3 regions of the Streptosporangium jomthongense genome follow, and region 2 is predicted to be linked to each of the others. Evidence: predicted binding sites of a transcription regulator. Region 2 holds the regulator's gene; each other region holds the start of a gene.
What was found. The regulator LexA, encoded in region 2, represses DNA repair genes until DNA is damaged. The targets are predictions, from matches to a motif close to TCGAACANNTGTTCGA.
Positions count from the first base shown of each region.

Region 1: a site for LexA is predicted at 6,676-6,691, ahead of ACFOYY_RS14065 (SAV_6107 family HEPN domain-containing protein). Genes of this name have one in related genera too.
Region 3: a site for LexA is predicted at 3,302-3,317, ahead of recA (recombinase RecA). Genes of this name have one in related genera too.

Region 1 covers NZ_JBHSBC010000012.1:522,531-532,324, reverse strand. Annotated here, with positions in the region: gene ACFOYY_RS14105 (NAD(P)/FAD-dependent oxidoreductase) at 1-981, shown strand, start outside; gene ACFOYY_RS14100 (Rv2175c family DNA-binding protein) at 1,032-1,406, shown strand; gene thiE (thiamine phosphate synthase) at 1,384-2,028, shown strand; gene ACFOYY_RS14090 (polyprenyl synthetase family protein) at 2,073-3,140, opposite strand; gene metF (methylenetetrahydrofolate reductase [NAD(P)H]) at 3,269-4,204, shown strand; gene ACFOYY_RS14080 (GNAT family N-acetyltransferase) at 4,201-4,755, opposite strand; gene ACFOYY_RS14075 (YbaK/EbsC family protein) at 4,832-5,311, opposite strand; gene ACFOYY_RS14070 (L,D-transpeptidase family protein) at 5,424-6,212, shown strand; gene ACFOYY_RS14065 (SAV_6107 family HEPN domain-containing protein) at 6,939-7,385, shown strand; gene ACFOYY_RS14060 (PP2C family protein-serine/threonine phosphatase) at 7,391-8,617, opposite strand; gene bldD (transcriptional regulator BldD) at 8,767-9,261, opposite strand; gene ACFOYY_RS14050 (universal stress protein) at 9,531-9,794, opposite strand, start outside.
Region 2 covers NZ_JBHSBC010000015.1:30,119-39,912, forward strand. Annotated here, with positions in the region: gene ACFOYY_RS17240 (cytochrome P450) at 1-1,076, shown strand, start outside; gene ACFOYY_RS17245 (hypothetical protein) at 1,092-3,380, opposite strand; gene leuS (leucine--tRNA ligase) at 3,920-6,406, shown strand; gene lexA (transcriptional repressor LexA) at 6,483-7,193, opposite strand; gene ACFOYY_RS17260 (hypothetical protein) at 7,393-7,743, shown strand; gene nrdR (transcriptional regulator NrdR) at 8,227-8,688, shown strand; gene ACFOYY_RS17270 (vitamin B12-dependent ribonucleotide reductase) at 8,773-9,794, shown strand, end outside.
Region 3 covers NZ_JBHSBC010000014.1:215,303-225,096, reverse strand. Annotated here, with positions in the region: gene rny (ribonuclease Y) at 1-907, opposite strand, end outside; gene recX (recombination regulator RecX) at 1,345-2,085, opposite strand; gene recA (recombinase RecA) at 2,099-3,193, opposite strand; gene ACFOYY_RS15725 (hypothetical protein) at 3,464-3,742, shown strand; gene ACFOYY_RS15720 (hypothetical protein) at 3,785-4,036, opposite strand; gene ACFOYY_RS15715 (aminotransferase-like domain-containing protein) at 4,116-5,591, shown strand; gene ACFOYY_RS15710 (MaoC/PaaZ C-terminal domain-containing protein) at 5,597-6,028, opposite strand; gene ACFOYY_RS15705 (amidohydrolase family protein) at 6,012-6,998, opposite strand; gene ACFOYY_RS15700 (TrpB-like pyridoxal phosphate-dependent enzyme) at 7,000-8,361, opposite strand; gene ACFOYY_RS15695 (NAD(P)/FAD-dependent oxidoreductase) at 8,394-9,737, opposite strand; gene ACFOYY_RS15690 (acyl carrier protein) at 9,786-9,794, opposite strand, start outside.

The DNA.
Region 1 (9,794 bases), on a different contig from region 2:
GACTTCCGCCCGGGGGTGGCCGCGAAGGGACTGCGGCCGGGCGTGGTCGAGACCACCGAGGGCGAGGTGGCCTACGACGGGCTGGTCATCGCCACCGGCGCCCGTCCCGTCCGGTTGCGCGGCGACGGCGAGCAGCACGTGCTTCGCACCATCGACGACGCGCTCGCCCTGCGCGAGCGGCTCGTCGCGGGCGTGCGCGTCGCCGTCATCGGGGCGGGCTGGATCGGCGCCGAGGTCGCCACCGCCGCCCACAGGGCGGGCTGTGAGGTGACCGTCGTCGAGGCGGCCGACCTGCCGCTCTCCCAGGCCCTGGGGGCCGTCGGCGGGCACACCGCCCGCTGGTACGAACAGGCGGGCGTCGAGCTGCGCCTGGGCGTCCAGGTCGCCTCCGTCGACCACGACGGGCTCACCCTGGCCGACGGCTCACGGGTCAGGGCGGACGTGGTCGTCACCGGCGTCGGCGTACGGCCCGCCGTCGAGTGGCTGGCGGGCTCCGGTGTCGAGCTGGACAACGGCGTCGTCACCGACGAGCACCTGCGCACCTCGCTGCCCGGGGTGGTCGCCGTCGGCGACTGCGCCGCCTGGTGGTCGCGCCGCTACGACCGCCGCCTGCGGGTGGAGCACTGGGACACCGCGCTGGGCGCCCCGGAGGTCGCGGTGGCCGCGCTCATGGGCGGAGACGCGGTCTACGACCCGGTGCCCTACTTCTGGTCGGAGCAGTTCGGCCACATGGTGCAGTACGCCGGGCACCACGACGACGGCAACGACGGCGAGCGCCTCGTCCTGCGCGGCGACCCGGAGGGCGGCTCCAGGTGGGGGGCCTGCTGGGTCCGCGGCGACGGCAGGCTGGCCGCGGTCCTGGCGGTGAACCGCCCCCGCGACCTCCTGCAGGGGCGCCGTCTCATCGAGGGCGGCCAGCGGCTCGACGCCGTTCGCCTGGCCGATCCGGCGGTGGCGCTGCGCGACTGCACGGTCGCTTAACCTGCCCACCGGGTGTTTGGCGGAAGGCACGATGTGGTAGTGGTGGATTCGTGACGCTTTCTGTTGCGCAGATCGACCGGGAAACAGACCAACTGGTGGGCGAGTGGCTCACCTTGACCGAGGTCGCCAGGAGACTCAACCTCAGCGCCGGTCGCGCGAAGCAACTTCTCAAGGACCGCAAGCTCATCGGAGTGCGAAGGGGCGGGGGCGAGCCACAGGTTCCCGCCGCCTTCCTCGGCAAGGACGACGTGGTGAAGGGGCTGCCAGGCACGCTCACCGTGCTGCTCGACGCCGGATACGACGACGTCGAGTCGCTCCGGTGGCTCTTCACCCCAGACGAGACCCTCCCGGGGTCCCCGGTGGACGCGATAGTCGCGGGCCGCCACACCGAGGTCAAGAGACGTGCCCAGGCGCTCGCTTTCTGACGCCCGCCTCTACCTCTGCACCGACGGGCGCCGTGAGCGCGGAGACCTGGCCGACTTCCTCGACGCCGCCCTCGCGGGCGGGGTCGACATCGTCCAGCTACGTGAGAAGGGCCTTGAGGCCAGGGAGGAACTCGCCCTCCTTGAGGTCTTCCGCGAGGCCTGTGACCGCCACGGCAAGCTGCTCGCGGTCAACGACAGGGCCGACATCGCTCACGCCGCCCGTCCCGACGTGCTCCACCTCGGACAGGACGACCTGCCGGTGCGGGCCGCCCGCGACATCCTCGGCGACGACATCCTCATCGGGCGTTCCACTCACGCCCCGCAGGAGGCCTCAGCCGCGGCCGTCGAAGCGGGAGTCGACTACTTCTGCTGTGGTCCCGTCTGGCCGACGCCGACCAAACCGGGAAGGCACGCCCCCGGCCCCGCGCTGCTCAGGCACGCCGCGGCGCTGGAGACGGAACGCCCCTGGTTCGGCATCGGCGGTGTCGACCTGTCCAACCTCGACGAGGTCATGTCGTACGGCGTGCGCCGGGTCGTGGTCGTGCGGGCCATCACCGAGGCGGACGACCCGAAGGCCGCCGCCGGGGAGTTCAGGCGGCGCCTGACCGCCGGGCTCACCTGATCCGCATCCGACCGGTCCGGGCCCGGTGGACGCCGGGCCCGGCCTCAGGTGCGACGTGACGTCGCGGCCACGGCCAGATCGGCCAGGGCCGTACGGGACCGCGGGGTGATCGGGGCGCCGTCGAGCGAGATGAGGGCGTGGTCGAGATATTCCTTGATCATGCTCTCGCACGCCGCCAGGGCCCCGGTCTCCTCGATGATCTGACGCAGCCTGGCGACCCCGGCGGCGTCCAGGTCGGGGTCGCCGAGCGTCTCCTCGACCGTCCTGGCCTGGAGCGGGGTGGCCACGGCCAGGGCACGGGCGACGAGCATCGTCCGCTTGCCCTCCCGCAGGTCGTCCCCGGCGGGCTTGCCCGTCTCCGCGGGGTCGCCGAACACGCCGAGGACGTCGTCGCGGAGCTGGAAGGCGATGCCGACGCTGCGGCCGTACTCCTCGCAGAGCCGGTCGATCCACGGCTCGACGCCCCGCGCGGCCAGCACCAGGCCGAGCCTGAGCGGCTGCTCGACGGAGTACTTGCCGCTCTTGAAGAGGGCGACCCGCAGCGCGCTGTCGAAGGTGTTCTCCTCGTGCGCCTGCTCCAGCAGGTCGAGGTACTGCCCGCACATCAGCTCGGTGCGCATGTGGTCGTGGATCCGCTGGGCAGCGGCCAGCGACTCCACGGGCAGCCCGCTGTTGCGCCACATCTCCCCGGACCAGATGAGCAGCAGGTTGCCGAGCAGGATGGCGGCGCCCTCGCCGAACTGCCCGGCGGAACCGCGCCAGCCCGCCTTCTCGTGCATCGCCTGGAACCTGCGGTGCGCCGACGGCATGCCCCTGCGCAGATCGCTGGCGTCCATGACGTCGTCGTGCACGAGGGCGCTGGCCTGGAGCAGCTCAAGGGAGGCCGCGGCGGTGAACAGCGCCGGGTCGTCCTCCCCGCCCGCGCCGTGCCAGCCCCAGTAGCAGAAGGCGGGCCGCAGCCGCTTGCCGCCCGCGAGGAACTCCTCGGCCGCGGTGAGCAGCGGGACCAGTTCGGGCGCGCCGACCAGGGGGCGCTGCCGGTCGACGAACTCCCTGAGGGATCGATCCACTTCGGAACGGATGGTGTCGAGAGCAGCCGCGGAAGGGGTCATACCCCGAGATTATCGGCCCGGAGGTGCGAGGTTATGCCCGCGGTGTCCCCGCCGGGGCCCGGCAGGAGGAAGGGTGTTGAACCGATCACGGTTGTGGCGCTCCGTCGGGCGGCCAGTACCCTAGGGGCATGGCTCTGGGTCGCTCGTCAGTCTTCCCCGAACGTGTGCCCACCGTCCGCGAGCTCCTCGCCGCCGGTGGCCGTTCGTTCTCGTTCGAGTTCTTCCCACCGAAGACGGACGAGGGGGAGCGTCAGCTCTGGCGGGCCATCCGGGAGCTTGAGGCCCTGCGGCCGACGTTCGTCTCGGTCACCTACGGCGCGGGCGGCGGCACCCGCGACCGGACGGTGGAGATCGTCGAGCGGCTCGCCCACGAGACGACGCTGACCCCGGTCGCCCACTTCACCGCCGTCAACCACTCCCTGCGTGAGCTGCGCCACCTGATCGGCAGGTTCGCCGGGGCGGGCGTGCGCAACATCCTCGCCGTGCGGGGCGACCCGCCCGGCGACGTGACGGGAGAGTGGATCCGTCACCCCGAGGGCGTGCAGTACGCCGAGGAACTGGTCAGGCTCATCCGCCAGTCCGGCGACTTCTGCGTCGGCGTGGCCGCCTTCCCCTACAAGCACCCCAGGTCCACCTCCGTCGAGGCCGACACCGAGCACTTCGTGCGCAAGTGCCGGGCGGGCGCCGACTACGCGATCACGCAGATGTTCTTCCGCGCGGAGGACTATCTCAGGCTGCGTGACCGGGTGACCGCCCGTGGATGCGAGACCCCGATCATCCCCGGCATCATGCCCGTCACCCAGATGAGCACGATCGCCCGTTCCGAGCAGCTCTCCGGCGCGCCGTTCCCGCCCGAGGTCGCCGCCAGGTTCGAGGCCGTCGCCCACGACCCGGCCGCGGTGCGCGACCTGGGCATCGAGCACGCCGCCGAGCTGTGCCAGACCCTGCTCGACGAGGGCGCGCCCGGCATCCACTTCATCACCTTCAACCGGTCGAGCGCGACCCGCGAGGTCTTCCAGGCCCTCGACGTCACGACCGGGGCGGACGACCGGCTGGCGGTCTAGACGTACTGGGCCAGCGGGAGCGGGGTGCCCAGGATCGCGTAGCGCTCCTGGCCCCCGGGGAAGACGAACCCGGTCAGCAGGTCGCCGAAGCCCAGGCTCCGGTAGAGATGACGTGCCGCCGTCTCCTGGTCACGGGTCGACAGTACGGCGGTGCGCTCCAGGCGCCCCGCGCACAGGCCGGTGACCATCGCCCGGCCCACGCCCTTGCCCTGGTAGTCGGGGTGGACGTGGACCTCGGCGAGTTCGAAGGCGTCGTCGAGCCACTCGCGGGTCCTGGCCTGGCCGTCGTGCTCGGTGATCGCCTGACGGACGACGCCGTGCCACCACTGGCCGGGTTCGCCGTGGAAGCCGTAGGCGAAGCCGACCGTCCTGCCGTCGGCGCGTTCGGCGAACAGGCAGGTGAACCGGGAGTAGGAGGCGTGGCCTCTCATGATCGCCCTTCGCCCGGTGAGCTGGTCGGCGGGCGGGAGCATCGCCGCGGTGTAGACGTCGAGGACCGCGTCGAGGCTCACGGCGAACTCCTCGGGGCCGACCCGTCGCAGTTCGATCACGCAACGCACCCTAGCAGGACGACCACCATGAGGATCTGAGAGGTTCGTCAGGGTTTGGCGGGTGTCCGCCTGGCGTTCAGCGCTCGACCTCGACCGGGGTCCCGCCGGTGACGCGGAGGAGTTCGGCGAAGGAGGTCGGGAAGACCGTGTGCGGGTGGCCGGCCGCGGCCCAGACCACCTCGTGCCTGTCGAGCCAGACGTCGACCAGGGTCCTGATCGGGGCGGGATGTCCCAGCGGGGCGACGCCGCCGATGACCTGGCCGGTCGCCGCGCGGACGAAGTCGGGGGTCGCCCGCCGTACCCGCGCCGCGCCGACCTTCTCGGCGACCAGACCGGTGTCCACCCGGTGGGCACCGCTGGTCAGCACCAGGAGCGGCCGGTCGTCGGCGTCGAAGATCAGGCTGTTGGCGATGGCGCCGACCTCGCAGCCGAGCTGCGCCGCGGCGGTCGCCGCCGTCGGCGTCGCCTCGTCGAAGACGACGATCTCTCCGGTGACGCCGTGCTCTCTCAGAGCCGCGGCGACCTTCTCGATGTTGGGATGCAACTTTTCCGGCACCCGGTCACTCTAAACGGGTTGACCATCGATTACCTCTTCATAACCGTTGCCGGAGAGTGGATGGTTGGTGCGCTATGGTCCGTTGTTCGGGCTTGACTGACAGGAGGGGATGATGGTGATGGGGGTTGGAGGACGGCTCGGAGTGGCCGCCCTGGTGACGGCGGGGGCGATGCTGCTGGCCTCTCCCGGTGTCGCGAACGCTCAGGTCGTCACCTCCGCGGCGACCGCGGTCACGGCCCAGGCGGCGCCGGGGTTCGTCGCCCCCGGCCAGACGCTGAGGCTCGGGGCGAAGGGGACCGCGGTCAAGGCGCTGCAGACCAGGCTGCGGGAGCTGGGCTATCTGCCGGGCACGGCCGACGGGCGTTACGGCGGCACGACGCTGACCGCGCTGTGGGCCTTCCAGAAGATCAACGGCATCGCGCCGACCAGCACCGTGACCAGGAAGACCTGGAACGCTCTACAGAACCCCAGGTCGCCGAAGGTGCTGGTGCCCAACGGCAGGCCGACCAGGGTCGAGGTCAACCTCACCCAGCAGGTGATGACCCTGTACGTGGACGGCAGGGTGAAGCTGATCAGCCACATCTCCTCGGGCAGCGGGATTCCGTACTGCGAGACGGCCACCTGGGAGGGCAAGACCCAGAAGTTCTGCGGCAGCGCCCGCACGCCGACGGGCGACTACAAGACGACCTGGCGCAGGAACGGCTGGCACAGGTCATACCTTGGTCAGCTCTACAACCCGATCTTCTTCAACGGCGGTATCGCCCTGCACGGCGCACTCTCGGTGCCGTTGGCCCCGGCCTCCCACGGCTGTGTGCGGCTGCCGATGAACGTCGCCGCGGTCCTGCCCGGCATGCTCGGCACGGGAGTCCCGGTGCACGTCCGGGGCAGATTCGTTCGCTGACGGAGTGAACGCGGTTCTTCGTGCCCCCGGTCCTTCAAGGGCCGGGGGCACGGTCGTTCCCGGGGCCGCCGCGGGGGCGCGGGAAAGGGCGCCGTGGCGGGCCCGTCTTGACGGCTGTTTCCCCGCCCTGTGAACACCGGGCCGTGTTCTCGTCATGGGGAACTCGTGGGCAACGCGGAACGCGCGGCGCCCACGACTCCCGGCCACCGAGATGCCGCAGAAAACCGCACAACGCTCAAACTCCACCTTGAACATTTAAAGCAGGCACAGGCCTATAAATCAGCCAATGCGACAGGGAAAGGGGTATGGAGGCGGCCGTGCGTCCGCTGGGTGAGGGAGGGAAGCCGGGGATGTCCGAAACCCCTTGGCCGTGACCGCCCCGGCTTGTCCGCGCGCGACCGGCGACTCTCCGGCGGTTCTTCCGGGGTGGGTGATTCGTATGGTTCCAGGCTGCCCGGTGGTGTCGAACTTTTGTTCGTGCGTTTACTTGACACTACCAGTGATCGAATTTATGTTCGATGTGATGACGTGGGGCTCGCGGTCCACGTCCAGGGTGGTTGGCCTTTCCGGGACCGTCGGCCACGGCGGCCCGGCCGGGCCGGGGCGGGCGGGGAGAGGGGAAGCTCCTCGTCCGGCCGCCCGGAGGATTTGTCGGTGGGGTCTGCGAGTGTTGACCTGACCGGCGGATTCGCCGGGAGCCGCTTGCGACCAAGGAGGCTGAAGCACATGACCCCTCGGCTCAGCGATTCCGATGGGCCCCGGCTCTCGTCCACGGTGCGGGCGCACCTGGCCGACGCGCGCGACTGTCTTGAGGAGGCGGGCGCCGCCCGGACCCCCGCAACCCGATACGTCGCCGCCCACCTGGCGGCGCTCAGAGCCGCGGCCGCGATCCTGGCCGCGCGGCCACGGCCCATGGACGGCCGCAGGCGCCGTCTGCGCAGCGCCTGGGAGCTGCTGCCTGAGGCCGAGCCCAGGCTGGCCGAGTGGGCCCCCTACTTCGAGACCAGCGCGACCAAACGGGCCGCCGCCGAGGCGGGCATGACCCGCATGGTCTCGGCGAGGGACGCCGAGGAGCTGATCTCCGAGGCCGAGCGGTTCGTCGTCACGGTGGAGACCCTCCTGGGCCTGCCCGCCCAGACCACCCTCCCGGCCCGCGTCCCTCTGGCCGGCTAGCGGCTCTAGGCCGCCGATGAGGCCAGCGGGCGGGCGGCGCGGTGGCGCAGCAGGAGCATGGCGGCGTCGTCGTTCAGCGGCTTGCCCACGTGACGCAGCAGGTCGGCGCGTAGCGCGTCGAGGGCCAGCTGCGGGTCGGAGCCGTTCAGCAGGTGCGCCCTGTCGGCCAGCGGATAGAACCGGCCCGTCCCGTCGCGCGCCTCGATGACCCCGTCGGTGTAGAAGAGCACCTGGTCACCGGGTTCGAAGCCGATCTGGTACGGCACGGCCTCGGCCCCCTTCAACGACGCCATGCCCAGCGGAAGGGCCTCGTCGGGCGGGTCGGCGAAGGAACGGCTGCCGTCGGCCGCCAGCACCATGGGCGGCGGATGACCGCAGTTGATGACGGTGATGGAGGTGCCCTCCTGCGCCTCGCCGAGATCGGTCAGGTCGGTGATCTCGGCGAGTACGGCGGTGACGAACTGCTCGCCCGACAGCTCCCGCGACAGCGCGTTCTCCAGGCGGGCCACGACGCCCTGCAGCTTGGCCTCGTCGTGGGCGGCCTCCCTGAAGGCGCCGAGCACCACGGCGGCGGTCTCGACGGCCTCCAGGCCCTTTCCCTGGACGTCTCCCACGATGATGCGCACCCCGTGCGGGGTGGTCACCACCTCGTACAGGTCGCCGCCGATGCGGGCCTCGGCCGTGGCGGAGGTGTAGGAGACGGCCACGCCGATCCCCGGCCCGGCGCGGCGCGGGACCGGCCGCAGCAGCACCCGCTGGGCGGCCTCCGCGACGGAGCGGACGTCGGCGAGCTGACGCTCGTGCCGCAGGCGTCCCGCGCTGGCCAGCACGCTGGCCACCGTGACACCGAGGATGGCGGCCATGGTGATGTTGGTGCGGGGCGTCCACAGGATGTCGTTGTAGACGCCGAGCGCCACGCACAGGGCCAGTGCGATGAGGCCGGAGACCGTGGTCCTGGCCAGGCCGCAGGCCACGCTGGCGAAGGCGGGGCCGAGGGCGAGCAGCGGCAGCAGCCCGGAGGTCGGCCCGGAGCCGAAGTCGATCAGCGCGACCAGGGCCATGACGACGAACGGCAGCAGCCTGAGCGTCTCCTGGGTCCTGGTCGCCCCGACGGAGGTCAGCAGCCGCAGGAACGCCCGGGTCTTGGTCGAGCCCAGGGCCGCCTTGAGTGAGGCGAGACGGCCTTCAGGGCGCGGTCGAGAGTGATCGTGACGATCCTCTCCCCGGGCCATGTCCACCACATCTCGTTAAATGCCATGTTTGCCTTTTCCTACCACAGCGATGGTGATCCGTGGCGGCGTGCGGGCCATGTTCTAACGAGAGAGGAAGACCACGGCTCGCGGGCACGCCCAGCCGCGCGTGCCCGCGACCGGACGGGTCGTCAGAAGGACTCGACGGCCCTGCGGGCCTCGGGGTCGAGCACACCCCAGGTGATGAGTTCCTCGGTGAGCTCACTGGGGGACTTGTCGTAGATCACGGCCAGGGAGCGCAGGTCCTCCTGACGGATGGACAGCACCTTGCCGTTGTAGTCACCACGCTGGCTCTGGATGGTGGCGGCGTAACGAGCCAGCGCACCCGCCTTCTCCTTGGGCAGCTGGGCAAGACGCTCAAGGTCGATCACAAGCTTCGGCGTGGGGCCAAGAGGGCTCGGCGCGCTGCCCCCGGGCAGGAGCTCATTGACCGGAACCCCGTAGAAGTCGGCCAGCTCGGCCAGCTTCTGCACCGTGACCGCACGGTCCCCACGCTCGTAGGAGCCGACGACAACGGCCTTCCAACGACCGCGGGACTTCTCTTCGACTCCGTGCAGGGACAGGCCCTGCTGAGTGCGAATCGCGCGGAGTCTTGCACCCAGCGACTTGGCGTATTCAGACGGCATCGTGTGGCCCCCCGGCTCGGTTATGTACTGCTTTCAGTTGATTGTCCTCCCTCGCAACTTATGCCCCAACCACCGGGTTGGCCTGGGGTAGGCACCTTCGGTGACTGATGCGTCGGGGTTTACCCGATAACGCCGCGAGGTGTGGTTACGGACAGTGACGGTAAAGCTGTGGGCGCCTAAGGTCAAGCTGATTGGAAAAAAGATGTCGAATCCGATCCGATGTGGTCCGCCTCAAACGCCGTGCTTGTCCCATGGCGGATAGTGAATCATCACCGTTTCCCGCGCCGTCCGGCGGACCCTCGCTTCCCGGCGGGACTCCTGGGCACCATCATCACCGGACAGGGGGCCGAACGTATGATCTTCAGCGAGACGTCGCCGGGGAAGACCCGCCGCAGGGGCCCGGTCTCGCTGGAGGCACAGATCAACATCGCCCCCTCGCAGTCGGTGCCCGCCAGCGCGGCGGCCACGTCTCTGCCCTCAAGCACCTCCACGTCGACCCGGACGTCGTCGTGCCCCCGGACGATCTCGTCGAG
Region 2 (9,794 bases):
ACTACGCGCTGGTGAGGCACGCCGACATCGTCGAGGCCAGCCGCAACCCCGAGATCTTCTCCTCGGCGCGCGGGGCGACGGCCATCCACGACCTGAGCCCCGAGTTCGGCGAGTACTTCGGATCGATGATCAACATGGACGATCCCCGGCACGCCAGGCTCCGCCGGATCGTCTCACGGGCCTTCACCCCCAGGATGATCGGTGGCTTCGAGGTCGACGTGCGCGCCGAGGCCACCAGGATCGTGGACGACCTGATCGCCAAGGGGCCGGGCTGTGACTTCGTCACCGAGGTCGCGACGAGGCTGCCCCTGAAGATCATCTGCGACATGATGGGCATCGGCGCCGAGCACTACCAGACGGTGTTCGACGCCTCGAACGTCATCCTGTCCGGCGGCGACCCCGAGTTCATCGAGGACGTCAGCCGTGCCGCCGAGCTGCTCCTCAGCGCGGGACAGTGCCTGCAGGACCTCGTCGTCTCCCTGGCGGCCGAGGGCGGTGGCCCGCTGATCACCTCGCTGACCAGCGCCGACATCGACGGCGAGAAGCTCACCGTGCGTGAACTCGGCTCGTTCTTCATCCTGCTGGTCGTGGCGGGCAACGAGACCACCCGCAACGCCATCTCCCACGGCCTGAAGCTGTTCACCGACAACCCCGAGCAGCGCGCGCTGCTCCTCGACGACCTCGAAGGACGCCTGCCCGGCGCGGTCGAGGAGATCCTCCGGCTGGCCTCACCGGTGGCCTGGATGCGCCGCACCCTCACCCGCGACCACGAGATGAACGGCCACCTCTACCGCGAGGGAGACAAGGTGCTGCTCTACTACTGGGCGGCCAACCGTGACGAGGCCGTCTTCGCCGACCCGCTGCGCTTCGACATCCGGCGCGCGGGCGGCCCCCACGTGGCCTTCGGCGGCCCGGGCCCGCACTTCTGCCTGGGCGCGCACCTGGCCCGCAGGGAGATCTCCGTGATGTTCCGTGAGCTGTTCACCCGGCTTCCGCACATTCGCTCCGTCGGCGAACCGGTCCGGCTGCGCTCCAGCTTCATCAACGGCATCAAGCACCTTGAGTGCGACTTCTGAGACCGGACGCGGGTCCTAAGAGGAGAGCGCCTTGATCGAGGTGAAGACGGTGTTGATGTCCGGCAGCAGCTCCTTCTTGCTGTCGGGCACCGACATGTAGACGATCGAGGGAAGGTCGGCGCCGGTGCTCACGGCCGCCACGACCATGGTGGTCTTGGTGTCGCCCGTGGTGATCTCGTAGGCGGACAGCTGTCCGGGCAGGCCGTTGACGGTCAGGGACTGCTGGGCGGTCTTGCGGGCGGTGTTGTCCTCGGGGAAGAACTTCTTGCGCGCCGAGGCGGCGACCGCGTTGGTCACGGGGGAGAGATTCTCCGGTGAGGTGTACTTGTCCTTCAGCCGGGACGGGAGCACCCCCGACATCAGCTGGGCGAACTGTGTCCTACCGGCGGAGTCGGTGCCCGCGGCGACGTACTGGCGGGTGGTGAAACCGTAGACCGTGGGCACGGTCCTGCGCTGGTCCTCCCGCCACTCTCCGCCCAGCCGTGTCACGCTGATCGCCGCCGCCTGGTCGGCCAGGGTGCCCGAGACCGGGGACGCCTTGCCGGGGAAACGCGGAAGACGGCCGAGCGTCTGGGACTTCGGCGGCTTCTTGGACGTGGCGGAGGGCTTGGCGCTGGGAGCGGGGTCCGCCTCGTTCGTCGCGGCGAGCGGACCGGCCATGAACGCCCACAGCAGCGCGCCGACCAGCGCGATCACCACCGACCCGACCAGCGCGAAGACCCAGACCGGCCTGCCCTGCTCGTCGAAGTCGTCCTCGTTCCCCATGGCCTGGTAGTTGTCGCCGAAGACCGTGTCCCACAGCTCCTGCTGACGTTCGGGCGGAGGGGTCTTCGGGCCGCTGATCTGGCCCGCGGTGACGAAACGCCTGTTGGGGTCGGACGGGTCCTGGCTCAGGTGGTGACCGGGCTGCCCGGGGTGGCCGAACTCATGCTGCCCCGGATGCCCTGGTTGTCCCGGCTGCCCCGGGTGAGCCGGTTGTCCCGGTTGCCCGAAGGGCTGAGCCTGCGGCGGGAGCGGAAGGTCGGCCGGATGCCGTGTCGCGGACGCGTCGTAGGCGGGCGCCGTCAGCGGGTCGTTCAGGGGATTGTTCAGTGGGCCGCTCAACGGGTCGACCGGCGGGGCGTTGCGGGGGGCGTTGAGCGGGTCGTTCAGCGGATCGGAGCGCGGGGTGGGTTCGGACGCGGTCGTCGCGGCGAGGGCCCAGACGGCGGGGTTGTTCGGCACCCCGAAGCTGCCCCGGGCGGCGTCCTCGCCGAAGGGCGCGCCGTCACGGCTCGGCTCCTCCTGAGGAGGGGTCGACCACGTGTGCGACAGCGGGTCCCGCACGGTTCCCTCGGCCGCGGAGGGCGGCCACACGGGGTTGTCCCCGGGCACGGCCGACGGCCACGCGGTTGCCCCGGGCGCCGGGTCTCCCGCGGGCGCGGTGGGTCCCGCGGCCGGACCGGAGGCCGGAGCGGCGGGTGGCCACCCGGTGTTCTCGGCGGAGGCGGACGGCCAGGCGGAGCCGTTCGCCTGGGCCGTCGGCGGCCACACGGCGTTGTCCTGCGGCGCGGCGGACGGCCAGGAGGCGTTTGCGGCGGCGGGCGGCTGCGCGGCGTCGTCCTGTGGGGTGGTGGCGGACGGCCATCCGGTGTTCTCGGCGGTGGCGGGCGGCCACACCGGGTTGTCGGCGGGTGCCGCCTCCGCCGGGGGCTGCGGGTCCCACCGGGGCTCGGCACTCACGGGAGCGGCCTCGGGAAGCTGGCCTCCGTATCCGCCGGCCAGGTCGGGGTCCGGCCTGAGGGCGTCCTTCGGCTGCGGGGTGAACGCGTCGCTCCAGCTGGTCGTGGCGCTGGAGGCGGGGCGGTCCCGCGGATCGGCGGGCGCCGTACGGGCTGCCTGGTCCCACCCGGTCCCCGCCGGGGAGTTCCAGCCGGACGCCGGACCGGTGACGGGAGGCTGAGTGGGGACGCCCTGCCGGGGGGTCTCCATGTCGTCGGGCGCGCCCCCCGAAGGGGAGGCCAGCGCCTGGTCCCAGCCGCCGCCGAGAGTCGCGGAGCCGTTGGAGGACCCGCTGGGAGCCCCGTTGGGGGTCTGGGACGGCGTCGGCTGGCTCCAGCCGTATTCGGGCGTGCTCGCCCCCGCCTGCTCCCAACCGGCGCCCGGCTGTCCCTGGCCGTCGGCGGGCGAGGCCGGCTCCTCATGGGGGAGGGGAAGTCGTGGCGACGAGGCGCCGAAGGAGTCGTTCGCCCAGCCGGACGTCGTCTCCGCCGCCTCCGGCCACGCCGGAGGCAGGTGGGGCTGGCTGGGCTGCTCCGGGGCCATGGCTTCCTTACCTTCCGCACGGGTGCCCGAATTATGGGTATTCGGCATGGTCTCACGGGAGGCAGGGATGTTCGCAGGGAAACCGGAGAACGCCCCCCTGAACTGGAGTCCTGTGGGGTCGGTCGGTGGATCCTGCATCGGCAGGCCGGCCTCCAAGGGATCCGGGCCCTGCCCCGGCTCGACTGAGTGTGCCACGGTGAGAAGAGTAAACTGACGGGACATGCGAGGTCACAACGGATGTGTCCCCATCAGGTCTCGGCCCGCTCCAGGCACGTGATTGCTCTTATTGTGCTGGATCGCCGGACGGGCGTCCTCCGTTTACCGTGATCCAATTCGTTTCCCCAGGCCACGAATACGGCTTGCGGACTGCGATAGTCTTGCCGTATGCGTGCCGCGACCCTGCTGCTTACCGGGCCGCATCGGCCTTCTCGGCGTTAGACGCCCGCCGGTGCGGCTGCCCTTCGCATGAGCGGAGGGTTTTTCTATTGGGCCGGACGGGTCAGATCATCGCAGCAGACGTATACCGAGGGAAGATTGACGTGAGCGAGCGAGCCGACGTGAACAGCGACGAGCAGCACTACGATCCGCAGGCACTGCAGGTCAAGTGGCAGCGGCGGTGGGAGGAACTGGACCCGTTCCACGCCTCCGACGACCCCGCGGACCCGCGCGAGCGTCGCTACATGCTCGACATGTTCTCCTACCCCTCGGGCGACCTGCACATGGGTCACGCCGAGGCCTTCGCCATCGGTGACATCGTGTCGCGCTACTGGTTCCAGCGCGGCTACAACGTGCTGCACCCGATCGGCTGGGACTCCTTCGGCCTGCCCGCGGAGAACGCCGCCATCAAGCGTGACGCGCACCCGGCCGAGTGGACCTACGCCAACATCGAGACCCAGGCGGCCTCCTACAAGCGTTACGCGGTCTCCTTCGACTGGTCCCGTCGTCTGCACACCAGTGACGTCACCTACTACCGGTGGACGCAGTGGCTGTTCCTGCGCTTCTTCGAACGCGGCCTGGCCTACCGCAAGGGCGGCCTGGTCAACTGGTGCCCCAACGACCAGACCGTGCTGGCCAACGAGCAGGTCGTCGGAGGCAGGTGCGAGCGCTGTGGCGCCGAGGTCGTCCGCAGGGAGCTGACCCAGTGGTACTTCAAGATCACTGACTACGCCGACCGGCTGCTGGACGACATGGCCCAGCTGGAGGGCGGCTGGCCCGAGCGCGTGCTGACCATGCAGCGCAACTGGATCGGCAGGTCCGAGGGCGCGGACGTCAACTTCGTGATCGAGGGCCGCGACGAGCCGGTCACGGTCTACACCACCCGCCCCGACACGCTGTACGGCGCGACCTTCTTCGTCGTCGCCCCGGACGCCCCGCTGGCCGAGGAGATCGTCTCCGACGAGCAGCGGAAGGCCTTCGAGACCTACCGGGCCGAGGTCGCCAAGCTGTCCGACATCGACCGGCTGTCCACCGAGAAGGAGAAGACCGGCGTCTTCCTGGGCCGCTACGCGATCAACCCGGTCAACGGTGAGCGCATGCCGGTCTGGGCGGCCGACTACGTGCTGTCCGACTACGGCCACGGCGCCATCATGGCGGTTCCCGCCCACGACCAGCGCGACCTCGACTTCGCCCGCGCCTTCGACCTGCCGGTGCGGGTCGTCGTCCACACCGGCATGGCCGACCCGGGGGAGACCGGGATCGCCACCGCGGGTGAGGGCACCCTGGTCAACTCGGGGCCGCTGGACGGCCTGTCCAAGGCCGAGGCCATCCACAGGATCATCGAGGTGCTGGCCGGGCGCGGGACCGGCAGGGCGGCGGTCAACTTCCGCCTGCGTGACTGGCTGCTGTCCCGCCAGCGTTTCTGGGGCTGCCCGATCCCGATCATCCACTGCGCTGACTGCGGCGAGGTCCCGGTTCCCGACGACCAGCTGCCCGTCACCCTGCCCGACATGCGTGGTGAGGCGCTGGCGCCCAAGGGTGTCTCCCCGCTGGCCTCGGCCGAGGACTGGGTCAACGTCTCCTGCCCCAAGTGCGGCGGAGCCGCCAAGCGTGACACCGACACGATGGACACCTTCGTCGACTCCTCGTGGTACTACCTGCGTTACGTGGATCCGACCTACCTGGACGGTCCCTTCGACGTGGAGAAGGTCCGCAGGTGGGGGCCGATCGACCAGTACGTCGGCGGTGTCGAGCACGCGGTGCTGCACCTGCTGTACTCGCGTTTCTTCACCAAGGTCCTGCACGACATGGGCATGCTCGACTTCACCGAGCCCTTCCTGCGCCTGCTGAACCAGGGGCAGGTCATCAACCAGGGCAAGGCGATGTCGAAGTCGCTGGGCAACGGGGTCGACCTGGGCCAGCAGATCGACACCTACGGCGTCGACGCGGTCAGGCTGACCGTGCTGTTCGCCGGCCCGCCCGAGGACGACATCGACTGGGCCGACGTCTCCCCGGCCGCGTCGCAGAAGTTCCTGGCCAGGGCCTTCCGCGTCATGGCCGAGGCCGGTGCGGGATCCGCACCCGGCGTCGACTTCTCCACCGGTGATCTGGAGCTGCGCAAGGTCGTCCACCGGACCGTGGACGAGGTCACCAAGCTGCTCGACTCGCACCGCTTCAACGTCGCGATCGCCAGGATGATGGAGCTGACGACCGCCGCCAGGAGGGCCATCGACTCGGGCCCCGGTGCCGCCGACCCGGCGGTGCGCGAGGCCGCGGAGACCCTGGCGGTCATGCTGTCCCTGGTCGCGCCGTACGCGGCGGAGGAGGGCTGGGAGCGGCTGGGGCACCCCGCCTCCGTCGCGACCGCCGGGTGGCCGGTCGCGGAGGCGGCGCTGCTGGTGCAGGAGACCGTCACCTGCGTCGTACAGGTCGCGGGCAAGGTCCGTGACCGTCTGGAGGTCTCCCCGGAGATCTCCGATGCCGACCTGGAGGCACTGGCGCTGGCGTCGGAGAAGGTGCAGGCCTTCCTGTCCGGCGCGCCCCGCAAGGTCATCGTCAGGGCCCCCAAGCTGGTCAACATCGTTCCCTGATCGTGAACGCAGAAAGGAGTGACCCTCGGTTTGAGGGTCACTCCTCGCGTTCCGGGAGAGATGCCGCCGGGGCGCCTCAGAGCTTGCGCAGCACCGCCACGACCTTGCCCAGGACGGTGGCCTCGTCACCGGGGATCGGGTCGTAGTTCGTGTTGTGCGGAACCAGCCAGACGTGGCCGTCCTTGCGCTTGAAGGTCTTGACCGTGGCCTCGCCGTCGATCATCGCGGCGACCACGTCGCCGTTGTCGGCGACGGGCTGCTGGCGGACGACCACCCAGTCGCCGTTGGCGATCGCGGCGTCGATCATGGAGTCGCCCGTGACCTGGAGCAGGAAGAGGGTGCCCTCGCCGACGAGCTGCTTGGGCAGGGCGAAGACGTCCTCTACGCTCTCTTCGGCGAGGATCGGGCCGCCGGCGGCGATCCGGCCGACGAGCGGCACGTAGGCCGCGGTCGGGCGGTTGACCGAGGTCTCCTCGGCGTTGGTGTCGGGGTCGACCCACAGCACCGGCTCGCCGGGCAGGCGCACCTCCAGGGCACGCGGGCGGTGCGGGTCGCGGCGCAGATAGCCCTTGCGCTGCAGGGCCGTCAGCTGGTGCGACACGCTGGAGGTGCTGGTCAGCTGCACCGCCTCGCCGATCTCGCGCATCGACGGCGGGTAGCCGCGCTGCTGCACCGAGTCGCGGATCACCTCAAGGATCTTGCGCTGCCTGGGGGTGAGGCCGAGGGAGTCACGCCTGCGCACCGCCAGGTCACTGACGGCCGCGCCGCTCTCGTCGCGCTCACTCATATGATCTCCTCGCTCCCGGTCTGTATTGGTTGCGTCGCACACAGCGACCGTACCTCCGCCGAAGATCATACTCAAACATTTGTTCGAATGGTCCTCGAAATCGGTGGCGGCGTGGTGTACAACATCGTACGGGAGTTCGATCGACATCGTGTTCGATTCGCCGATCTTTCTTCGACATGTGTTCGGCCAGGTCGAAGAGATGGGGGGCACCGTGAAGGCGGCCACGAGGACAACCAGGCCCACGTTGACGCTGGTCAGGGGCGCCGGGGAGACGGCCGCCAAGGACGCGGGCCGTGGGGCGGCGGGGGGCGGGCGGCCCGTCGCGCGTCCCCGTGGGACCGCCGCGGGGCGTGCGGGCCGTACGGTTCCGGCGGTTTCGCGGAGGCGGGCCGTCGCCGGGGGGAGGGTGGCGCACGCGACCGTCCGGCGGAGGCGCGCCCCGGTCAGGCTGACCCGCAGGGGGAGGGTCGTGGCGGTCCTGGCGCTCGTGCTCCTCGTTCTGGCGGCCTTCTGGGCGGGTGCCCTCCTGGACGCGGCCCTCGCCTCCTAGAAGGCTTTCCGGGGCGCCTCGACGGGCCTCTGCGGGCCCTGTGGCCAGTGGGGGTCCTGGGCGCTCCGAGGAGGGGCGGGCGGGGGCGCCGACGACGGAGCGTGACGACACGCCCCGGGCTCACCCGATAATGGATCTCGGCGATCGGCCCGTTCGCACGCCCCGGGGAGGGGTGCCGCATGTCCGGACGGCGCCCGCGGGGCCGCACCGGAAGGGCGACACGCCCGGCTGACGCCCTTGAGCTGCGCTGATCGGCGACTTCGCTCGGCAGGCCCTTCCTAACTTGCGTTCATGGTCCGACACTCCTACGGTTGGACCACAACATCTAGTGGCTTCATCATTCCGCTCCACCATAGATTGTGTTTCTATTACCGCATCTCGACCATTCGAGGGCGTGCGTGAGCGTCTCCACACGGAGATCGCAGAGCCGGCGGAGCAACGCGAGGAAGATGAGCCGCTGGGCAAGTCAGGGAGGCGACACGCGTGCACTGTCCGTTCTGTCGTCATCCTGACACGCGGGTCATCGACAGCCGGTCGACCGAGGACGGCAGCGCCATCCGGCGCAGGCGCACCTGCCCGGAGTGCGGGCGCAGGTTCACCACGCAGGAGACGGTGTTGCTCATGGTGAGCAAACGCAGCGGGGTGACCGAGCCGTTCTTCCGGGACAAGGTGATCGCCGGTGTCCGGCGTGCGTGTCAGGGGCGCCCGGTGAGCGAGGACTCGCTGGCCCAGCTCGGCCAGCGGGTCGAGGAGAGCATCCGGGCGACCGGGGCCGCGGAGATCGCGGCCCACGAGGTCGGGCTGGCGATCCTGGGCCCGCTCCGCGAGCTCGACGAGGTGGCGTACCTGCGTTTCGCCTCCGTCTACCGGGGCTTCGAGACCCTGGCCGACTTCGAGGCCGAGATCGAACAGCTGCGCGCCGAGCGTTCCGCGCGGCGCGACTGAGTCAGTCCCCGGGCGCCGGGGGAGTACGCGGCGTGTTGAACTGGTCCGACTGGGGGCTCCATGGAGCCTCGGAAGGGGGAAGTCATGACGGAGACGGTCAACGGCGCGGTCGCGCGCGGGGGCAAGCGGCCACGCAAGGGACTGAAGATGAAGCGCATCTTCACCACGCCCGGGGTGCACCCGTACGACCAGGTGACCTGGGAACGCCGTGACGTCGTCATGACCAACTGGCGGGACGGCTCGGTCAACTTCGAGCAGCGGGGCGTCGAGTTCCCCGACTCCTGGTCGGTCAACGCCGCCAACATCGTGACCACCAAGTACTTCCGGGGCGCCGTCGGCACCCCGCAGCGCGAGTGGAGCCTGAAGCAGCTCGTCGACCGGGTGGTCGGCGTCTACACCAGGACCGCGGTCGAGGAGGGCTACTTTGCGACCGAGGAGGACGCCGAGATCTTCGACCACGAGCTCAAGCACGCCCTGGTCAACCAGGTCTTCAGCTTCAACTCGCCGGTCTGGTTCAACGTCGGCACCGCCTCCCCGCAGCAGGTCAGCGCCTGTTTCATCCTGGCCGTCGACGACCAGATGGAGTCCATCCTCGACTGGTACAAGGAAGAGGGTGTGATCTTCAAGGGCGGTTCGGGCTCGGGGGTGAACCTCTCCCGGATCCGTTCCTCCAAGGAACTGCTCTCCAGCGGCGGTACGGCCAGCGGTCCCGTCTCCTTCATGCGCGGCGCCGACGCCTCGGCGGGCACCATCAAGTCCGGCGGCGCCACCCGCCGCGCGGCCAAGATGGTCGTCCTGGACGTCGACCACCCCGACATCGAGGAGTTCATCGAGACCAAGGCGCGCGAGGAGGACAAGGTCCGCGCGCTGCGCGACGCCGGGTTCGACATGGACCTGGGCGGCAAGGACATCGTCTCCGTCCAGTACCAGAACGCCAACAACTCCGTGCGCGTCTCCGACGAGTTCATGCGGGCCGTCGAGAACGGCGGTGACTTCGGGCTGCGCGCACGCCTCACCGGCGAGGTGATCGAGAAGGTCGACGCCAAGTCCCTGTTCAGGAAGATGGCCCAGGCCGCCTGGGAGTGCGCCGACCCCGGCGTCCAGTA
Region 3 (9,794 bases), on a different contig from region 2:
TGCGCTGCGGATGGATGCGCCCGTCGAGGACGAGCTTCTCCAGCGTCAGCCTGGCGGTCTCTCTGCGGACCGGGTCGAAGCACGACAGCAGGACCGCCTCGGGGGTGTCGTCGATGATCAGATTGACCCCGGTGGTCGACTCGAAGGCACGGATGTTGCGGCCCTCACGACCGATGATGCGGCCCTTCATCTCGTCGCCGGGCAGGTGCAGGACGCTGACGACGGACTCGGCGGTCTGCTCGGTGGCCACCCGCTGGACCGCCAGTGTCACGATCTTGGTGGCGCGCTTCTCCCCCTCTTTGCGGGCCTGGCCCTCGATCTCTCTGACGATCAGGGCGGCCTCACGTTTGGCCTGGTTCTCGATCTCTTTGACCAGTTCGGTCTTGGCCTGCTCGCCGGTGAGCCCGGCCACCCTCTCCAGGACGGCCCTGCGTTCCTGGGCGGCCCGGTCGAGGTCCTCGCGGCGGTCGGCGAGCTCGGTCTCCGTCTCGGCCAGTTTGCGAGCCCGCTCGGCCTGGCGCCTGGCCTCCTCGTCGAGCCGCTGCTCCCGTTCGGCGAGCCGCTTCTCCCTGCGTTCGAGGTCGGAGCGGAACTCCTTGAGCTCCTGCTTCAGGAGCCTGCTCTCGGCCTCCGCCTCCTTGCGCAGCCCGGCGGCGGCCTCCACGGCGGCCTCCGACCTGCGTAGAAGGTCTCCGGCGTCGTTCTCCGCCTTGGCGCGAATCTCGGCGGCCTCCTGCCTGGCCACCTCAAGTTCGGTCTGGATCTCCTCAAGCTGCTCGGGTGAGGGACCGCTCGGCCGTCCCAGTGCTCCGCCGGTACGGCGTAGCAACACGATCAGCGCGGCTATCATCGCCACGGCGAGAACCGCGACCGCGACCGTCAAAGTGACGACCACAACCGAATTCATGCGCGCCCCGCCCTCCTCGCGTTGCCAATAGCAAGACACGAGGCGTCACACGCACGGCACGGAAAGTCCACATGGTGGTATCACCAGGACATATGTTGATCCGGGAGCGACGCCGCATCAGCCCATCCCACCGGCTCTGTCGCCTGCCCGCATCCATGAAGCTTGTTCGTCCGCAATTTACCGTTATGACAATCCGCGCTGCGCGGAGTAACTCCTCACTGCCGTCGAGGTTAAGCGTCAAAGAGGTAACGGGCAAGCAAAGGCGCACCGGGAAACACTCGAACGTGAAGCGACCCCCCTTTCCCCCGTACGGCACGGCCGCAGGACGCACCGGCTCGCCGGCCGCTCAGGTTTCGCCGACGGCGACGACACCCGTCAGGACCGGGGCGGCGGCCGTACGGAATGGGGAGGGGCGCCTGGGGCCACCGGCTCCCGGGTCAATCCTCCGAATAGTCGTGTTCGTCCATGGAAGAGGGTGAGGAGGGGAAATTGTCCGCCTCCTCGCTCTCCAAAGTCTCACGGATCACCCGGAAGGCCAGCCCGGGGCCGTAGCCCTTTCTGGCGAGCATGCCCGCCAGCCTGCGGGTCCTGACCGCGGGATCCAGACCACGGGTCGAGGACAGCCTGCGCGTGACCAGGGCGCGCGCCGTCTCGGCCTCCCGCTCGGGGTCGAGCCGTTCGACCGCGTCCTTGACGATGTCCTCGTCGACCCCTCGGTGGCGCAGCTCCGAGGCGAGCGCCTTCCTGGCCAGCCCCCGCCCCGTGTGACGGGAGCTCACCCACGCCTCGGCGAACGCCTCGTCGTCGATGAGACCGACCTCGGAGAAACGCTCCAGCACCGCCTCGGCGGCCTCCTGCGGCACCTCGCGCCGCTGGAGCGCCTCGGCGAGCTGAGCCCGGGTGCGTGGCGCCATGGTCAGCAGCCGCAGGCAGATCGCCCGCGCCACCGCCTGCGGATCGGCGTCGGGCCCCCGGGCCGCCACCGACCCCTCGGCCGGACCGTCGGGCAGGAGACCGTCCCCCTCCCCCGCGCGCCCGGCGCGCCTCCCCCGGGCACGCGTGCCCCGGGAGGAGCCCCGGCCGCGCCGGTCCCGCCGGGTGTCCTCCGAGTCGGGCCAGGCACCCCAGTCTCGCGGCCCGGCCTCACCGGCCGGACCGGAATCAGGTCCCGTCGTCATCGGTCAGCCCGGATCAGGCGTCGCCCGGCTTGGGGGTCGAGGCCTTGGAGCCACGGCCGGAGGAGGCGGCGGGGGCCGGAGCGGCGGGCGGCGGGGTGGCCGGGCTGTCCAGGCGGGGGCCGATGCCGAGCTTCTCCTTGATCTTCTTCTCGATCTCGTTGGCGATGTCGGGGTGGTTCTTCAGGAAGTTACGGGCGTTCTCCTTACCCTGGCCGAGCTGGTCGCCCTCGTAGGTGTACCAAGCGCCGGACTTGCGGACGAAGCCGTGCTCGACACCCATGTCGATCAGGCCGCCCTCGCGGGAGATGCCGACGCCGTAGAGGATGTCGAAGTCGGCCACGCGGAAGGGCGGAGCCATCTTGTTCTTGACGACCTTCACCCGGGTGCGGTTGCCGACCGCCTCGGTGCCGTCCTTCAGCGTCTCGATGCGGCGGATGTCGAGACGGACCGAGGCGTAGAACTTCAGCGCCTTTCCACCGGTCGTGGTCTCAGGCGAGCCGAACATGACGCCGATCTTCTCGCGGAGCTGGTTGATGAAGATCGCGGTGGTGCCGGTGTTGTTGAGCGCGCCCGCGACCTTGCGCAGCGCCTGGGACATCAGGCGGGCCTGGAGGCCGACGTGGCTGTCGCCCATCTCGCCCTCGATCTCGGCCTTCGGCACCAGGGCCGCGACCGAGTCGATGACCAGCAGGTCGATGGCGCCGGAACGGATCAGCATGTCGGCGATCTCGAGCGCCTGCTCACCGGTGTCGGGCTGGGAGACCAGCAGCGCGTCGGTGTCGACGCCGAGCTTCTTGGCGTACTCGGGGTCGAGGGCGTGCTCGGCGTCGATGAAGGCCGCGATGCCGCCGGCCCGCTGGGCGTTGGCCACGGCGTGCAGGGCGACCGTGGTCTTACCGGAGGACTCGGGACCGTAGACCTCGATGATGCGGCCCCTCGGGAAACCGCCGATGCCGAGGGCGACGTCGAGCGCGATGGAACTGGTCGGGATCACCTCGATGGGCGCACGTGCCTCGTCACCGAGTCGCATGACGGAGCCCTTGCCGAACTGCCGCTCGATCTGGGCGAGGGCGGTCTCAAGCGCCTTCTCGCGGTCGTTAGCTGCCATGGGAGCCCCCCTGGAGGGTCGCGGGTTGGATCGGTTGCCAGAAAGCTACGGGGTGCCACCGACATTTTCCGGAGAGCACGCCGAGGAGCGTCAGCGCGTCCAATATAGCCGAACGACTGTTCGAGCGAGGCCGGACGACAGCGCATGTTCCGGGGCGTGCGGGACGACCCACCCCATCCGGAAGGCGATATTTCCGAGAATTCCCCCATGCCTGTTGTCAGGGGGCTGACCTGGGGCGATCCTGGGGGCAGCCGACTCTGAGGTGCCGACGTGACCAGCACGTTCAGCCAGCAACGCCTGACCTACCTTGGGTCCCTGTCCGCCGAGCTGTCGCGGCAGGGGCTGGCCAGCCGCATGGTCGGCGGGGACGACCCGGTGCTGTGGGTGTGGCATCCGGAGAGCCTGAGACAGACGATCGTCTTCGCCACCCCGGCCGGAGACGGATGGCTCTTCCTGTGGTCCCCCGACGGCCGGGAGAAGGCAGGGAACCCCCGCGGGACCGCGGAGTCCCTCGACCGGCTGTTGAGCGCCCCCGACCCCGGCCCCTGATCCGCGCACGGCGAAACGCCGCCGCCCGGGGGGCCGGGGAACCTACGGGTGACGCACGCCGACCGTCCCGCGCGGGCCGGACGCCCTTACCTCCGTCGCCCTCCGCCGTGGCGTACGTCGTCCGGCCCGCGCCCGCCCGGTCTGCCTGCCGGTTACGGCGGTGACGACCGCGCGCTCCGGCGGATAGGGATCGGCGGGTTTCCAGTCCCGGCCGTCACGGGTGTCCGCGCCGAAACGCGGCACAACCACGGCCAGGAACACGGCCGCGGCCAGGAAAAAGAGAAAATTGGTCATTTTCCAGTCCACTTCCATTGCCCACTGCGTCCATTCTTGGCACCCTTGGCACAAGTGGCCAGATCCAGTAGAGGGAAAAATGGACCGCATTTCCACCGAGCGTGACATCGTCGCGCTCCTCGGTGACTGGGCGTCGGGCCGAGGCCCTCTCTATCGCAAGCTCGCGGACGCGCTGGCGCAGGCCGTCGAGGACGGCCTGCTCCTCCCTGACGACCGGCTGCCCTCCGAGCGCGGGCTGGCCGACGCGCTCCAGGTGAGCAGGGCGACCGTGGTCGCGGCCTACCAGGAGCTGCGGGGCGCGGGCCTGCTGTCAAGCCGGCAGGGAAGCGGCACCAGGATCGCCTCGGACGTCAAGGTGCGCAGGCCGACCGCCGACGGGCGGGTGCCCGGTGGCACCGCGATGACCATCTTCCAGCGGCTGATCGACGGCCCCGGCGAGCTGATCTCCGTCGCGGTCGCGGCGGGCGGGGCTGCGCCCGAGCTGGCCGTCGCGCTGCGCGAGCTGGTCCGCGACGACCTGGACGACCTGCTTTCCGGGCCCGGCTACCACCCCTCCGGGCTTCCTGAGCTGCGTGAGGCGATCGCGGGTTACCTGACGAGGAACGGCCTGCCGACCGCGCACGACGAGATCGTGGTGACGACGGGCGCGCACCAGGGCCTGGTCCTGGTGACCGAGCTGTACGTCAGCCAGGGGGCGACGGTGCTGGTCGAGTCGCCCAACTGGCCCGGTTGCCTGGACGTGTTCCGCTCCGCCGGGGCGCGCCTGGTGACCGTACCGCTCGACGAGGAGGGGCCTGAGATCCACACGCTCGGCGCCATGTTGCGGGAGCGCAAACCCTCGCTCCTCTATCTCATGCCGACCTACCACAACCCGACCGGGGTGCTCATGTCGGCGGCGCGCAGGCGCAGGATCGCGGAACTGGCCGCCGAGCACGAGGTGCCCGTCCTTGAGGACAACGCCTACATGACCTACCACGCGGAACCGGGGGCCGTACCCGCGCCGCTCGCGGCCTACGCGCCGCCCGGCACGGAGATGCTCTCGCTCGGCTCGCTCGCCAAGGCCGTCTGGGGCGGCCTGCGCATCGGGTGGGTCCGCGGGCCCGCCGAGATCGTGCAGCGGCTCTCCCGGCGCAAGGTCCTCGCCGACATCGGCAGCCCGGTGATCGACCAGGCCCTCGCGGCCAGGCTGATGCCCCGCCTCGACCGGATCCTCGCCGAACGGGCCAAGGAGCTCGGCCTGCAGCTCGACCACATCGACGCCCTGCTGCGGGACCGGCTGCCGAGCTGGCGCTGGCGTCGCCCCGACGGCGGCGGCGCCCTGTGGGTCGAGCTGCCCGGTGTCGACGCCATGGCCTTCGCCCAGGTCGCCGTACGGCACGGCGTCGACGTGGTGCCCGGAGCCGTGATGGACCCGGACGGCGGGCACACCAACCACATCAGGCTGCCCTTCACCTTCTCCCCCGAGATCCTCGACGAACTCGTCCACCGGCTCGCCCGTGCCTGGTCGGAGATCGCCAGGCACGGGCCCGCGCCCGCCGTACAGGTCGTGGTCTGAGACGGTTAGGGGTTCGCGGCCTGGCGTCTGCGCATCAGGCCGTAGATCATGATCCGCATGACGGGCCGTTCCCGGTCGTCGAGGAACTCCCCGCGCTGCTGGAGGATCCCGCAGTCGGGCCTGGACAGGGAGGCCGCGAGCCCGACGACCGTCACCCGGCCGGTCAGGACGTCCCCCGGTCTGACCGGCCGCAGCCAGCGCAGCTCGTCCACGCCCGGGGAGACCTCCGCCTCGGCGTGCAGCAGTACCCCCTCCGTGTAGAGCCTCATGAACGTCGCCGTCACGTGCCAGCCGCTGGCGATGAGGTCCTCGTGGTCGAGGTGACGGGGCTGCGGATCGTACGCCTGGGCGAACCGTACGATCTCCTCGTGGGTGATCTTCTGGCTGCCCAGCTCGAAGACGTCCCCGACGTGGAAGTCCTCAAAGGCGCGCGGCATCGGCGGCCCCTTCCCTTCCCGCCGCGAGCCTGTCCGCCAGGCGGGGGAACAGGGCCAGGGCGTTGTCCAGGAAGGGGATGTCCCCGGCGTCCGCCAGGTGACGCAGGGTCCCGGAGACGACCGCGTCCCGCATGAACGGGAAGTCCGTGCCGAACAGGACGTTCTCCCTGCCGGTCACCTCGGCCAGGCAGGCCAGTGTCGCGGGCGAGGCCGCCTGGGCCGTCTCGTAGTACAGCCGCCGCAGTTCTCCCGCCACGTCCAGCCCGCCCGCCCCCGGCAGTACCCAGGTCGCCGCCAGTTCCAGCCGCCAGGCCAGGAACGGCACCGTGCCGCCCGCGTGGGCCAGGACGAACCGGATGTCGCGGCAGCGGCCGAGGGTGCCGCCGAAGAGCAGGTCGGCGACCGCCCGCGTGGTGTCCATGACGAAGTCGACCAGCGGCGGCGGGACCTTGGCGGCGAACCCGGGCCCGCCGGCGCAGTCGCACCGGTAGGCCGGGTTCGGATGGACGAAGACCACGGCCCCGCGCCGGTCGAGTTCGTCGAAGACCGGGGCGAACGCCGGATCGCCCAGGTAACGGCCGTCGGCCAGGCTCGCGCTCATGACGACCCCGTCGAGGCCGAGCACGTCGAGCGCGTACTCGATCTCCGCCAGGGTCGTCTCGACGTCGGGCATGGGCAGGACGGCCAGGGCGCCGAACCTGCCGGGGAAGTCGCGCACCAGCTCGGCCGACCACTCGTTCGCCTGCCGTACCAGGGAGGCGGCGCCCTGGCCGAGCGCGGCGTCCGGCAGCAGGATCGACAGGATCGCCGCCCGGACGTCGTTGGCGTCCATCACCCTGAGGGAGTCCTCGACCGTCCACTCGGGGAGGGGGACGCCCGGTGCCATGTGCGTCACCCCTCTCCGGCGCAGCTCGGCGATCAGCGGCGGGTGGTAGCTGTGGTGGTGCACGTCGATCCAGCCGCCGCCCATCTCAGGTCGTCGCGATCTTCGGCAGCCGGCTCAGCGCCTCGTCCAGCTGGGCCTGGGGGATCGCGTAGTCCTCAAGCTGGCCCGCCAGGTAGGCGTCGAAGGCGCCCAGGTCGAAGTGGCCGTGCCCGGACAGACCGAACAGGATCGTGCGCTCGCTCCCCTCCTCCTTGGCCGCGAGCGCCTCCTGCACGGCGCCGCGCAGCGCGTGCGACGACTCGGGCGCCATGATGAACCCCTCGCTCCTGGCGAACCGCACGGCCTCGGCGAACACCTCGTTCTGCTCGTAGGCGCGGGCCTCGATGTAGCCCTGCTCGTGCAGCGCGCACAGGGTCGGGGCGTCCCCGTGGAAGCGCAGGCCGCCCGCGTGGATGGGCGCGGGCATGAAGTCGTGGCCGACGGTGCGCATGGGCAGCAGCGGCCCGAGCCCGGCCGAGTCGGGGTAGTCGTAGGTGTAGGCGCCCCGGGTGAGCGTCGGGCAGGCGGTCGGCTCGGCCGCGATGAACCTGGTGCCCGGCCGTTCCCCGGAGAGCCGGTCGGCCATGAAGGGGAAGACCAGCCCGGAGAAGTTGGAGCCCCCGCCGACGCACCCGACCACGACGTCGGGGTAGTCGCCCGCCATCTCCAGCTGGCGCTTGGCCTCAAGACCGATGACGGTCTGGTGCAGCACCACGTGGTTCATGGCCGAGCCGAGCGCGAACTTCGTGTCGTCGTGGGCCAGGGCGTCCTCGACGGCCTCGCTGATGGCGATGCCCAGGCTGCCGGGCGAGTCGGGGTCCTTGGCCAGGATGTCGCGGCCCGCCTGGGTGCGGCTGGTCGGGGAGGGGAACACCTCGGCGCCCCAGGTGTGCATGAGCGAGCGGCGGTAGGGCTTCTGCTCGTAGGAGGCGCGCACCATGTAGACCGTGACGGCGACGCCGAACAGGCTGCCCGCGAAGGACAGCGCCGAGCCCCACTGTCCCGCGCCGGTCTCCGTCGTCAGCCGCCGCACGCCCTCGTTGGCGTTGTAGTAGACCTGCGGGATCGCGGTGTTGGGCTTGTGCGATCCCGCGGGCGAGACGCCCTCGTACTTGAAGTAGATCTTCGCCGGGGTGTCCAGCGCCTTCTCCAGGCGGTCGGCCCGCACCAGGGGACTCGGCCGCCACATCCGGTAGATGTCCCGCACCTGCTCGGGGATGTCGATCCAGCGCTCCGGGGAGAACTCCTGCTCGATCACCGCCTGCGGCAGCAGCGGCGCGAGGTCCTCAGGGCGCAGCGGCTCGTGCGTGACGGGGTTGAGGTACGGCGGCAGCGGGGCGGGCAGGTCGGGCAGGATGTTGTACCACTGCTGGGGCAGGTCGTTCTCCGCCAGGATGAACTTCTTCACGGATCTCCCGGTCCTTCCGTTCGGAACTGCGGCTAGAACTGCGGCGCCGCGCTGGGGGCGCGCAGCGTGCCGAGGTGCTTGTGCCAGAGATGATCAGGATTCTCCTCGACCTGGCGGGTGATCTCTCGCATTTTGGTCAAAGCCACCGGCTCGCCGCCGTCGTAGACGTCTCCCTGGAGCATCTTCAGCACGTCGAGGCGGTATCTCGGGTCGGCGACGAAGGCCGTGAACAGGATGTTGAGCCGGTAGTAGATGGAGATGAACTCGTACCAGTTGCTCACGGCGTTGCGTAGTTTGCCCTCGTAGTTCGCGAAGGAGGGCTTGGTGAAGTCACCCCGCTCCGCCGCCGCGAGAATGTCGTAGGAGGCGATCCTGGCGCTGTTCATGGCCACGCTGACGCCGCTGGAGAAGATCGGGTCGACGAAGCGGGCCGCGTCGCCGATCATCAGCCAGCCGTCGCCGCAGATCTCCCGCATGGCGTAGCTGTAGTCGCCCTCCGGCTTGAACGGCTTGACCTGCTTGCTCGCGCGCAGCGCCTCGGCCAGTTCGGGGCGGCTCTCCACGCACCTCCAGAAGAAGGTCTCCCAGTCGGATCCGGCCTCGCTGAAGTGCTTCTTCTGCGTGACGACCCCGATGCTGGTGATCGTCTCGGTGATGGGGATCTGCCACACCCAGGTGTCGGTGATGGGCAGGAAGTGGACGAAGATGTAGTCGCTCTGCTCCTTGTCGACCGACAGCGCGCCGCGGTCGAGCCCGTCGAACCAGGTGTGGATCGCGTACTGGTTGAACACCGGGTCGGAGACCTTGAGTTTGAGCTGCCTGCCGAGGAAGGTGTTGCGCCCGCTGGCGTCGATCACCATCCTCGCCCGCACGTCCGTCTCCCTGCGGCCCATGCTGAAGACCAGCTTGGGCTCGGGCTCGGAGAAGTCGACCCGGCGCACCCGGATGCCCTCGTAGACCTTGGCGCCGAGCGACTCGGCGTGCTGCAGCAGGATCAGGTCGAACCGCCCGCGGTCCACGTGGTAGGTGTAGTCCTGGTTGACCCCGGCCTGGTCACGCTCGCTGAAGTCGATCTCGGCCGTCCCGAACCCGTGGGAGACCTCGAATCCCAGGGTGGGGATCTTCGCGTCGATCGCCGAGGTCCAGGCGGCGCCGTACTTCCTGGGGAAGCCCGCGGCCTCGATCTTCGGCAGCGCGCCGATGTCGGACAGCACGGGGGTGGTCGCGGGGATCAGGGACTCCCCCACGTGCTCGCGCGGGAAGATCGCGCCCTCGAACACGCCGCAGGACAGCCCGGCCTGCGACAGGTAGGAGGCCATCGTGGATCCCGCGGGACCGCCTCCGATGATCGCGATGTCGAAGTCAACGTCAGACATGATTGGCCTTCCCCTCGTGGACACGTTCACGGGCACACCGGTACACGTTCACTCGCT